Regions from separate parts of the Ureibacillus suwonensis genome, predicted to be linked through region 1. Evidence: riboswitches for the same ligand, from Rfam matches in the RefSeq annotation. Region 1 holds a riboswitch; each other region holds the start of a gene.

Region 1 (4,282 bases):
CTTTATTTCCCTTTCAATAATTGCACAGTTTTATGCCGATCATCGCTTTCGCAAATGGCGGAAATCACCGCCACCCCATCCGCTCCGGCTTCTTTCACTTTTTGTGCGTTCGCTGGTGTGATGCCGCCAATTGCCACAATGGGGAAATTCGGATACATTTCACGAGCCTTCCTTAAAAATGTCACTCCCGCAGGCTTTTTTGCATCCGGCTTTGATTTCGTTTCATAGATTGGACCGATGCCCACATAATCGGCGCCGCTTTGGACGGCTTTCACCAATTCTTCTTCATTGTGGACGGAAACACCGATAACTTTATTTTGAAACTTTTCCCGAATTTCTTGGATCGGTGTATCGTCTTGTCCCACATGAACACCATCGGCATCAATTTTTAACGCAAGTTCCACATCATCGTTAATGATAAATGGCACCTGATACTGTTTGCATAAGGATTGGCATTCCCTGGCAAATTGTTCAAGCTCCCCACCGGTTAACGGTTGTTTCCCTTTTTCTCTCAGTTGAAAAAAAGTAATTCCCGCTTGCAATGCATCTTTCAATACTTCAAGGGGATGTTCGCTCTTGCAATTTTCCGTTCCCATAATGAAATAAACCGCCAACTCTTTTCTATTCAATGATTTCCACCTCCGCTTCATATCCCAACCGATGGGCAAAGTGATTCGTCGGTCCATGGCCATGGCCGATATTGAGCGGATTTTCGATAGCCCCTTGGACAAATTTTTTCGCTTCAATAATGGCTTCCTTCAAAGACAGCCCTCTTCCCAAATGGGCGGTAATGGCTGCCGAAAAAGTGCATCCTGTCCCATGGGTATGTTTCGTATTGATTCTTTTTGATCTCATTTTGAATGAAGACCCGTCTTTGAAAAACACCGTATCAACCGCGGATGGCCCGTCCAAATGCCCCCCTTTCATGACGACGCAATCAACTCCAAGCTGCAAAATCTTCTCCGCCGCTTCCCGGATCTCTTCCGCAGTATGAATGTTCATGCCGGTGATGGTTTCCGCTTCCGGGATGTTTGGGGTGACAATGTTCGCAATCGGCAGCAATTCCTTTTTCATGGCCCGCACGGCATCTTCTTGCAGCAACGCTTGTCCGCCCTTCGCAATCATAACCGGATCGACAACGATTTGAACTTCTTGATCCCTCAAGCTTTTCGCGATTCTTTGAATAATATCCGCAGAAAACAACATTCCCGTTTTCAAGGCTTTTACATCAAAATCTTCGAAAACCGCCTTCATTTGAAGTTCGACAAAATCAGGAGTTGTTGGATAAATCCCTTCCACACCCAACGTATTTTGGGCCGTCAATGCCGTAATGACGGATGTGCCAAAAACCTTCAGCTCCTGGAATGTTTTCAAATCCGCCTGAATGCCGGCGCCTCCACCGCTGTCCGAGCCTGCAATCGTCATAACGATATTCATTATAATTCACCTCTTGAAATTTGATGTAGACCGTTTATGATTTCCACTTGGAATGAACCAAGGTATTTTTCTTTCGAAGCAAATTCGGCCACTTTTTTATAATCGGCCAACACGTTCCGGATATTTTCGAGTCTGTCCCCTTCCAAACATAATGCTCCCGCGCAAATGGCGCTCAATAAACAGCCCGTCCCCGTCACCTGCGTCATCCACTCATGGCCGCCGCGGACAAAAAGAATCCATTCCCCATCCGTTACAACATCTTCTTTTCCTGAAACCGCAACCATTGTTCCAAATTTCTTGGCCGTATCCTTTGCCACAAGGACAATATCCATCTCCCCTTCTCCGCTGTCCACACCTTTTGCCTGCCAATCGATTCCGGCGATTGCAGCCAATTCACCGGCATTGCAACGGATTAAATCAAACTTGATTTCTCTCAACAGATTTTCAGACACTTCTTTACGATATTTCGTGGCACCTGCCCCCACCGGATCCAATACAACAGGAATATTCAATTCATTCGCTTTTTTTCCGGCTAAAAACATGGCTTCCACTGAATTTTTATTCAATGTGCCAATATTGATTAACAATGCATCGGAAATCGATGTCATATCTTCAACATCCAATGGCTCATCCGACATGACAGGTGAAGCGCCAATGGCAAGCAAGCCGTTTGCTGTAAAATTTGTCACCACGGTATTGGTAATGCAATGAATCAATGGATTCTTTTGTCTGATTTTGTATAAGCTCATTTGTTTTCTCCTTTCAATCCGGATTAATCTTTTGAAACTTAAAAATGCTCTTTTGCACGGCGCAAAAGAGCATTGAAAAGACTGCAAGTATCTTCAATTGCTCCCTACGGCAGTGCTAACTGCATCAGGTTCAAAGGGTTAGGTGTTTCCACCTTCTCAGGCACCAGGCCACCCCTGCAATTTCCAAAATTCCCTATGTAATTAAAAAGCTCTCCAGTAATTGGAGAGCAAAAAATTCACAATATCCATCTATGAATTCATGGATTGCTCCCTACGGCAGTACTGGCTGCATCAAGTTCAAAGGGTTAGGTGTTTTCACCTTCTCAGGCACTCGGCCACCCCTGCAAAAAAACATAATAATTCTGTTGTTTCCTACATTATACCATATGGATTTTTCAATTTTACATGATTTTATAAAACTAACAAACTTGGTTATTTCGATTCATTTATTCATTGCAGTTCGATTTTCCCGTCTATTTCGATATCATCCAAAGCTTGGTTTGCCAACCGGTCCGCTTCTTCATTTTCTTTTCGGGAAACCGGTTCAAATTCGGGTTTGATGCCAAGCCGGTTCAAAGATTCATCAATTCGATCCGCCCAATTCATCAACTCTTTTTCATAAACCGGCCATTCACCGCTCATTTGATTGATCACCACTTGCGAATCGCCGATAAATCGGACCGTTTGGTGATGGACGCCAAGAGACTCCAATTCTTGGACAGAAAAATGAAGCGCTGCGTATTCCGCTTCATTATTGGAAGAAAGACCATTCAAAGTCAAATTTTTCCGCAACCGATATTTCTTTCCGTTTTGCTCAAAATAAATGACACAACCCAACCCGGATATGCGGCTTTCAAGATTAAATCCGCCATCAAAATAAACCGTCACATTCGAAGGTTCCGTTTCCATCTCTTTTATATATTTTTTTATTTCTTTCAATGTCCAAGTCGAATCATGTTCATCCAAAAAAAGAATGTTTTTTGTTCTTCCGGTTTTCATCAGCTCTTCCGCGACGGAAAGGGCGTGGGCTGGAGGCATTTCTTCCGAACGAAAAACCGTTTCCACACCCTTGTGGTGATACGTCCATTCGATTGTGATTTTCAAAAAGACCCCTTCCTTTTCCCTATTTTCTACAATAGTATTTTCAATTGGACGACAAAGATACGAAATATCCTTTCCCCGCCTTCATATGTTCACCAACGAGTTATTGACATTCTTCGACTTAGATATAAAATGAAAGTAGGAATTTGTATATAATTGTAACCCTTTTTCTATATTAATAGGAAATTTCGTTTATTTTTTTTTACAAGATATTAGGAGATGATATTTTGGCTAATGAAATGGAAAAAAAGAGATTGGGATGGTTTAAAAATCCTTTATCGAATCAGAGTGAGATGGAACAACGGGAAGAATCTCCCGAAATGGTTGTAGAAGATTTGCCTGCAGAAAATGAAAAAGTGGAAGAACAAGAAACGGTTCAACCGATTAAAGCTGAAGAAGAGTCTTTCATTTTTTCAAGGGATCAGCAAGACAAAGTGGCAATGGATGTCATTGTTTCAATTGAAAATATCATTAAAGACCGCCAATTGCTTTCCTATAAATATAATGCGCTGGTAGAACAATTGGAAAATGCGAACCAAATCATCAATCGCCTAAAGCGCGATCAATTGAAAAAAGATCAAATCATCCAGGAAAAAACAAAGGAAATTCGGGACTTGGAAATCAGCTTGACCAATAAGCAAATGAGCTATGATCAATTGCTTGAAGACTATAAAGAATATCAGCTGAAACACAATTTGGAATATGACAAATTGACGAACCAGCTGGAAACCGAAAAAGCGAAATACAATAAACTCTTTGAAGAATCTGCAAGAATCCAATCACAACAAGTACAAAAAATTAATGAACTGGAAGAGCGCATCCGTACACTAGAGATTGAAAATCAAAGATATTTGGAACAATATGAAAAAATTGTTGAAGAAAAGGCGCAACTAATGAAAACAATCTCAGATTTTACAGAAAGAATGTCTTTCTCCTTTTCACCAAAACAAAACGATTAAATGCCCTATTTACTTTTTCCCAGGAGAAAGGAGTAA
Region 2 (4,282 bases), on a different contig from region 1:
CTTCAAGTCTCATCGTACGAACTTGCATCCTAAATACCTCCTTCACATTAGTTCCATCTTACTTGAAAGTGAAACATCATCCTAGAGTTATTTCAATATTCATAAAAAATCAAACAATATTCAGAAATTCTCTGTTTTATAACAGTTTCATCCCACCAAAATGGCGTATGTACAAAAAAAGGCTAACCTATATTATAATAGGTTAGCCATCCCATGTTAATGTTCGTATGAAACGAGATAATCATCCGATTTGATCCATTTAAATTTTTTCTCAAAGACTTTAATGAAAATGAGATTTAAAATGACAGGCAATGCGATGAACATCACAGTTGCAATGGTAATGCTTTTAAAGTTCCAGCCGACCAGATCCAAATATTTCAATGGTCCCACGAATCCAGCGAGACCAAATCCCGCGCTGTACGGTGTTCCCACAATTTGAAGAACCCCTGATAAAGCACCGAGAATCGCGGCTGTAATGATCATTGGATAGGCAATGCGCGGCTTCATAAAGAAATTGCGCATTTGAATTTTGGCTGATGCAAGATGGGCGATGGCAGTCCCTAAATTATTCGCTTTATAGGCGGCAATGCACATGCCGACACCTGAAGCCGCCACACCGAGGTTTGCCGCTCCCGCTGCGACCCCTGAAATCATAATGGCGGTAGCAACACCGATCGTTGAAATCGGTGAGAGAATCAGAATGGAGAACACCATTGCGATTAACATACCCATGAACACAGGTTGTAAATTTGTTAAGTAGATAATGCCTTCCCCAATGGCCAAACTTGCATCACGAACGTAAGGCAAAATGGCCAAACCGATTAAACCGGGAATGAAAATGGTAAGGGCCGGCATCAATAACAATGTCCAATCCTTCAATTTCACATCTAAGAATTTTACGAATAATGTGGCAATGGCTGCCGTAATCCCGATATTGATGACCGTTCCAATCCCCGCCATCGTAATGACCCCATTTTCATCCATTGTCGTTACACCGCTGCCGATAAAAGCTGCAAGTCCGATGGAACACATTTGAACCGGATTCAGTTTGAATTGGATTCCGATCAGAACCCCCATAATCACCGGCAGTAAGCTCATCACAAGTACAGAGGCGTTCAAAACGGCGGTCAAGAACGTTTCAAGGGGCCCTGCATGTGGAATAATCAATTTTAATATTTCTCCGACAAGAGCATTAGGGATCAAACAAACCACAATCCCTAAACTCATTCCCGTTAATAATTTACTGAAGAAATCTTTCATCGTTGCAAAACCCTTTCTGTTAGAACTGTTTTAATAGTGGAAATATTGTATATTAATATAGTAAATTATATATAAAAATAATATTTTATCAACTATAAATATTTTGATAATTCATATTAAAGATAAATTTTTGAAGGTTAAACATCCTTTTTTTATGGGTTTAATCGAGCAAAATTAGGTTTGGGAAAGAAAAAAGCGGCATCTATTTATTATTTTTTATCAAAATATTTTAGTGAAAGAAGTTTTTATAAAAAAATAAAAACTGTCCGAAAAAGCGGTTAACCCGTTTTTCAGACAGCCCGATCGCAAAATGAAACATCCTATTAGGATGTGGTTGTTTTATTCGTTTCAATGTCAAATCCTTTTCGCTGAATCAACCGGGGTGCGGCTGAAAGGAGAAGTACGATCAAAATCGAGCAGAAAATGGCCGCGCCAATCATCGTTGCACCATTTACGACCAACGAATAGATCACCGGGGACATTCCTTCCGGCGCATATTCCGCCCAGAAAACGACACCCGCAAGAAAATGCCAAAAATACCGGGCGATACTTCCCAGGAAGACGGCCAATACAGCCAAAATCAATCCTTTTGCTTTCTTCTTCTCTGCAAAAAAGGCGGTTTGTATCTGTTTATACAATAATCCGGCAAAACCGACGAAAGCAAAAGCGACAAAATATTCGATTAAGAATTGCACTATATTTAATATATAGGCATCCCCCGTGACCACTTGCAACAACCCCCAAATAAACCCGGAAATCACGCTGACAGTGAATCCCCAACGGAAAGCTAAAATGAAGATAGGCAACATGGCACAGGAAACCGACATCCAGGGCCCCAATTGGATCGATGGCAGCAAATCCAAAATTAAAGCGAATGCCGCAAAAAACGCCGCTTCAATGAGAGCCTGCAATTTAATTTTTTTCATAAAAAAATTCTCCCCTCCATAAAATGGAAACCTCAAGGGGGAGAATATGTATGGAGAACTCCTCGTCCGCCATTCAACATATATCCAAAATCCCACAATCCCTGCGCAAGCATTATCTTACAGGTTCGAAGGGTCAGAACAACGAAAAGTTGTTCACTCTCAGCACAAAGCTCCCCCTGTGGTTTCAATCATGATTTTAATTTTGTCGCTCTAAGTATAGCTTGAAAGATCGTATTTGTACAGGGGATAGGAAGTTTTATATTTAAAAATGGAAAATTCGCTTTTGGTAATCAAATAAAAACAGATCTGTTTAAACCAGAGGAAATACAGGCGGCGTTCGACGATTTTCCTGCCGCATTCTATTATCCATCCTTGTTTGTTGCAGTTTTGAATCCTGGATTAAAAAGCACTTTTTCATTCATGGCGAAAAGAAAATTTATTATAATAATATTCATAAAATCCCATGAAAGGAGAATAATGATCATATGATGAAACAAGCCGTTTTCGAACAACTGAAACAGGCGATGAAAGAAAAGGATGCCGTTGCAAAAGGAGTTCTTACATTATTAAAATCCGCCTTGGATCAAGCGGAAAAAGAAAAAGGTTCCGAACTTTCCCATGAAGAAGAAATTGCGGTTGTCAATCGTGAAGTGAAACAGACCCATCAAGCCCTTGAAGGAGCAAAGCAAGCAGGCCGGGAAGATTTAATCGAAAAGGAAAACCGCAAACTGGAAATTTTGCAAAGTTTCTTGCCAAAACAATTATCTGAAGAGGAAATTGCCAATGTTTTAACAGAAGCAGGCATTTCAAAAGGAATGAATATGGGGGAGGCGATGAAAATCGCAAAACCGCTCCTTGCAGGAAAAGCCGATGGAGCAACGATCGCGAAAGTGGTAAAAAGCCTCATTTAAGATCAAAAAGACTTGTTTAAAAATTTAGACAAGTCTTTCAACTTTTTGTTGACAGCAAAATAAAACTGTACTATATTAGAATCATCAAACAACAACTGTTATAGTACAAATCAAAAAGGAGTGTTTTTTATGACTACTTATCAAGAAGGCTATGAATATTACGTTTCCAAATGCGAACAATTCGGTCTGGAACCAATCAATTTTTCAATTTTCGTTGAGCATCTATCCCAAGAACAATTGGATCAATTCAACGAACATGCACGAAAAACGAAAGAACAAGCAAATGCATAAGAAAATCGCGAATATATTCTGTAACCATTACAGATCGCAGAAAAGAGAGGTCATACACTTGTCTACATTAAACATACGAGCCAGTTAACAACCTTGCTTGTCGAGTTGCCGCAAGCAAGGTTGTTTTATTGGTAAAAAAAAACACCATTTTCATTGAAAATGGCGTCCAAAAACTGCTATTCATCCAGCAAATCAAGAATTTGTTTGTATTCGGGTGCGCCGATGCTGTTATAATATTGGAACAGCAATTCGGAATTCACTTTGATTTTGTCTTTATGATTCAAATACATTTGCACCGTCAAAAAGCGGATAATTAACGGTACAGGTTTGTCGTGGTTGAACTGATTCATATGCTTTTCAATGAATTCTTCGGATAAAACGCAACTCAAATTATTGCCAAGACACTCAAAATCGACGAATTCGATATGCTCTGTCAAGAACTCATCCGTCAGGTGTTTATTATATAAACAGGCCGCTTTCCAATCGATGCGATCTTTGTAGCGGTTTAGCCAATGGGGCTCCAAAATGGCACTGATCAATGAGATTTGCTGCTTGCTGTATTTGTCAAATTGTTCATCCATTTCTTCGTTTGTCGGTTTTTTATAGCCCATATCATCATATAATTGGGAAGCGAGGGAAGGGATGCCTTTCACCAAATGTTCACTTCCAAGCCACTTATATGGGCCGCGGTCGAATTCAAAGAATTGAAATTCCACTTTTTCCTCATCTTCTTCAAATAAATCATCATCCAACAAATCAATGGTTGCATATTCGCTGAAATACGTATCATCCTCAATAAACGTATCAATTTCATCAGCAAAATGCGGATTGATTTCCATACCGTTTCGAATCAATTCTTCGACCATATATTTTTTAAAGGATGAAGAAAGCCTT
Region 3 (4,282 bases), on a different contig from region 1:
TGAGAGGTGAATCTTTTTGCCGCTCCCTTTTCCATTACTATTGCTCCTCTCTGAAATCCACTTATCGGATGATTCAATAACATCTTCATAATGGGCGTCGTAATCGAATAGGGAATATTCGAAACAACGATAAAAGGTTCTTTCGGCAATTGAATTTGTAATATATCGTGATGAATGATTTTAACATTACCGGTTTCAGCAAATTTCTCTTTTAATAAACTTACAAATTTTCCTTCATATTCTATAGCCAGTATCCCCCTTGCTTTTTTACTTAACACCGACGTCAATGCACCTTTTCCAGCACCAAACTCTAAAACTAAATCATGTCGAGTTACATTTGCAATTTCTACTATTTCATTTATTAATTTCTTATTATGCATTAAATGTTGTCCTAAAAAATTGGGTGGTTCACTTCTTCGATGTTTACGATTTTTAGTCATTAATTCTTCTTCCTTTCTAAAAAAATCACAAGCATCTGCTTGCGATTTAGAGCAAATGGAAGAAGATCCGCCCTCATTCGTTTGGAATAACATATTGACAAGATAGGCATCAAAAAAGGACTTGTACTTAGGTGTAGTACAAATCTATCGAAAGAAAGTGAAATTCCTTAATAATAGAAAAAAGGCAGAAATAATCTGCCTTCGGAAATGACGTTATTAACCCATTAATTAATATCAACCATAAATAGTGATATTACAAAAATGTGGTTCAAAAATGAAAAATGAAGATTATTAAAAAAGGACAGACTACTCCCATTTACTCTGCCGTTCACAAGCAGAGCCTTTGAACATATTCAATTCATTAGTTCAAAGTTGGGAAACGTAGTCTCATTGAGTGTGTCACTTTTTTAATAATCCTCCTTTAATGATGAATACAAAAACAGTATATTGGTCCTGAATCAAATTGTCAAATGGAACTATTGGGGACAGTCTATGTGTTCGAACCTAATGATAAATATGATTTGTTTGACGAATGCGAAAGTTTATTAACTGAATCATGAAATATAGAATCATAAGAAATGAAATTTATATGCCAATATTTCAGTATATACATGCTAATCAATCTTCCAATGTTTTAATAATGATCAAGTCCGTTTGTTCTTCATCCCCCATATAAAAGGAGTGAAATCCTTTTTGAACAAATCCCATTTTCTTATAAAAGCCAATTGCATTTTCGTTCTTTTCCCAAACCCCAAGCCAAATTTTCTTTTTATTCCATTCCTTTGCAACTTCAATCGCTTTATTTAGCAAGGCTTTTCCAAGTCCATGCTTCTGAAATTTCTCTCGAATATAAATTCTTTCAATTTCAAGGAATTCATCGCCCATTTTTTCCGTCTGAGCATCATCACTATTGACTTTTAAGTAACCCGCCAATTCATTTTGGTAATAGACAAAGAAAAATTGTGAATGAATATTGGATAGCTCTTTCTCTAATTGTTTTATATTAAATGCCTTTTCTAAATATACTTTCATATTTTCAGGTGAATTTTGATCTTTAAATGTGTAATAAAACGTTTCAATGCCCACTTCTTGTAATGTGTGCAAATCTTCAAGGGTACATGTTTTTATTTTGATTGTCATAGTGAACATCTCTCCTCATATCAATAATTTCGTTTGTTTCCCTTCTTAACGTATTCCCAATCTTTTTCAACATTTTTTCTTACCCGCTGCAAAAGATTGAATAATGTTTCCACTTCTACTTCAGATAATCCTTGTAAAGCTACAGCGTTAGAATGATCATGTTCTCTTATTAAAAACGGATAAACATTATTGCCTTTCTCGGTCGCATAGAGTTTCTTAATTTTTTTTATTTTGTGGATCCTCTCGCTTTTCAACAAATCCGTTCATTTCTAGTTTTTTTATTGCGCGTGATGCAGTTGTCCGATCCACTTTGATCATTTCAGCCAACTTTTCTTGAATAATTCCTGGGTTCTCACATATTCGTACAAGGTACAAATACTGACCTTTTGTTAAGTCATATTCTTTAAACTCGATATTACTGATTGAATCTAGTGCTCGTGCTATCATCCCAATTTCACGAAGAACTTCTTTCATAATGAACTCCTTCATTTTTATTGCAAATGCAATATTTTTAATTCATTTTAATCAAACTTTGTTGCATTTGCAACAAAAAAATAATTGAATATCTACATAATTTTAGGGTGATAATTCAAAAGAATTTGCAATCTTTCATAAGAATAAGTAGACTTTATATTGAAATTGAATATATTAACCGGGGGCTTGCGGAAGCAGGCTGAGAGTACGACTAATCCGTCGTTGACCGTTTGAACCTGATTTGGGTAATGCCAGCGCAGGGAGTGTAGTAAGTCGAATTATGCACTTTGCTTAGGCAGAGTGCATTTTATTTTGCGGAAAGGGTGAAAACCGATGACTCAGCAACGAGAAATCATAGAGGAACTTTCTCAATTTATCAAAAAGAATCAAGCTTCAGAAGAAGAGTTTAATAGCTTGGCTTTACATATTTTTAATTATCAATACAAACATAATCTCCCCTATCAAACATTTTGCCGCCAAAAAGGAAAGACACCGCGGCTTGTGAAAAATTGGCGAGACATTCCTTATGTGCCGATGAGTGCCTTTAAAGAGGTTCCATTGACATGTTCAGATCCAGAGGCAGCGGTTAGAGTCTTTATGACAAGCGGAACAACCCAAGGAAAACAAGGCAAACACTTTCATTCCACTCTCGAAATCAGAGAACTTTCCATGATTATCAACTTTAAAGAACGGTTTATGAAAGAAACAAATCGCATCCGCATGGGAATTTTGTTTCCAACTGAAGAGAAAATGCCGCACTCATCCTTAGCCCATTATTTAGCTCTTGTCATGAAAGAGTTTGGCACAGAGGACAGCTGCTATTTATTAAAAGAGAACGGCGTACATATTCAAAAAATCATCAGTGAGTTGGAACATGCCGAAAAAACAGGAGAACCATTTGCTTTGCTCGGAGCAAGTTTCAGTTTTGTTCATTTGTTTGAGGAATTGGAGCGTTTAGGAAAAACGTTTAATCTGCCGAAGGGAAGCAAAATTCTTGATACTGGTGGTTATAAAAATAAATCAAAGGAATTAGATTTAAATGAATTTTATCAGTTGCTTGAAAGATATTTCGGTGTAGATAGAAGCAATTGTATTAATATGTACGGCATAACAGAGCTAAGCACGCAATTTTATGATGATGGCAATGAGGTCGTTCCATCTATAAAAACTGGACCTAGTTGGATTCGTACGAGAGTCATCAATCCGTTAACAGGTGAAGAGGTTCCAGAAGGAGAACGTGGTGTTTTAGTTCATTATGATTTAGCGAACTTTAATTCCGTAATGGCGGTTGCTACTGAGGATGTAGGAATGGCGGTTGATGAAGGATTTTATCTGTTCGGTAGAGTTCAAGGTGCCGAGGTAAGGGGATGCTCGCTAGCGGTAGAAGAGTTTATTCAATTGGCGAAAGGAACAGCAAAATGAGAATAACAGCTGGATATATTCCAAATATCGGAGAAACGAAATTTGATAAGAAAATCCTGAAGTTTCAGGATTTAGAAGTGGAACTGCCTCTCCTTACATTAGAGCAAATGCAGAGGGTCATTGACACGGTGAAAAGAGAAAGTGCGGAAATCTTAAAATCACTGTCGGTATCAACAGTAGTGGACATCATCGGTTATGTAACGGAACAATTTTTGGAACGCAGTTCATCTTATCGACAGCAGGCGGAAAAGTTGCTTCCGATTGTCACCGGCTATGATGAGGAGGTAATTCGCCTTGGTCTTACATCTTTTTTAAAAACATTTCGCAAGCACGAACTCCAGCGTTTCCTAGTAGAAGATTTAGGAAATCCATTATTATTAGATCATTTTCAGCCGCGCGCAAAAGGTGGTTTTTCAAAAGCAATTGGACCCGAACTCATTACCCATGTATGGGCAGGGAATGTTCCAGCACTGCCTATTTGGAGTTTCGTATCTGGTCTGCTAGTAAAAGCAGGAAATATCGGAAAAGTTTCAAGTTCTGAACCTCTTTTTGCCGGCTGGTTTGCAAAAGCCTTAGCAGAGGCCGAGCCGAGTCTTGCCAATTGCTTTGCAGTTGTGTGGTGGAAAGGCGGCGATGAAAAGCGAGAGAAGATGATATTTGAAAAGTCGAATCTCGTTATCGGATACGGTAACAACGAAACGCTGCAAGCTTTAAAAAAACAAGTTCCCATTACTACTCGCTTTTTACCTTTTGGTCATAAAGTAAGCTTTGGCATCATTTCAAAATCTGCCTTAGATGCGCACAAA

The links. Region 1 has a riboswitch for thiamine pyrophosphate ahead of thiM (hydroxyethylthiazole kinase). Riboswitches for the same ligand answer to the same signal wherever they lie in the genome.
Region 2: another riboswitch for thiamine pyrophosphate. It lies ahead of thiT (energy-coupled thiamine transporter ThiT); the one in region 1 lies ahead of thiM (hydroxyethylthiazole kinase).
Region 3: another riboswitch for thiamine pyrophosphate. It lies ahead of ACFPOH_RS04065 (LuxE/PaaK family acyltransferase); the one in region 1 lies ahead of thiM (hydroxyethylthiazole kinase).

Annotation. Positions count from the first base shown of each region.
Region 1 is NZ_JBHSNQ010000009.1:129,333-133,614, reverse strand. Features, by position in the region: gene thiE (thiamine phosphate synthase) at 3-629, opposite strand; gene thiD (bifunctional hydroxymethylpyrimidine kinase/phosphomethylpyrimidine kinase) at 622-1,437, opposite strand; gene thiM (hydroxyethylthiazole kinase) at 1,437-2,186, opposite strand; TPP riboswitch at 2,271-2,372, opposite strand; TPP riboswitch at 2,438-2,539, opposite strand; gene ACFPOH_RS00945 (reverse transcriptase-like protein) at 2,637-3,290, opposite strand; gene ACFPOH_RS00940 (hypothetical protein) at 3,515-4,246, shown strand.
Region 2 is NZ_JBHSNQ010000190.1:13,675-17,956, forward strand. Features, by position in the region: gene ACFPOH_RS15530 (enoyl-CoA hydratase/isomerase family protein) at 1-28, opposite strand, end outside; gene ACFPOH_RS15535 (PTS sugar transporter subunit IIC) at 217-1,260, opposite strand; gene thiT (energy-coupled thiamine transporter ThiT) at 1,584-2,186, opposite strand; TPP riboswitch at 2,267-2,373, opposite strand; gene ACFPOH_RS15545 (GatB/YqeY domain-containing protein) at 2,672-3,097, shown strand; gene ACFPOH_RS15550 (transcriptional regulator) at 3,227-3,388, shown strand; gene ACFPOH_RS15555 (nucleoside-diphosphate sugar epimerase) at 3,565-4,282, opposite strand, start outside.
Region 3 is NZ_JBHSNQ010000040.1:44,063-48,344, forward strand. Features, by position in the region: gene erm (23S ribosomal RNA methyltransferase Erm) at 1-440, opposite strand, end outside; gene paiA (spermidine/spermine N(1)-acetyltransferase) at 1,059-1,580, opposite strand; partial or broken gene ACFPOH_RS04060 (MarR family winged helix-turn-helix transcriptional regulator) at 1,601-2,054, opposite strand; TPP riboswitch at 2,223-2,334, shown strand; gene ACFPOH_RS04065 (LuxE/PaaK family acyltransferase) at 2,388-3,476, shown strand; gene ACFPOH_RS04070 (acyl-CoA reductase) at 3,473-4,282, shown strand, end outside.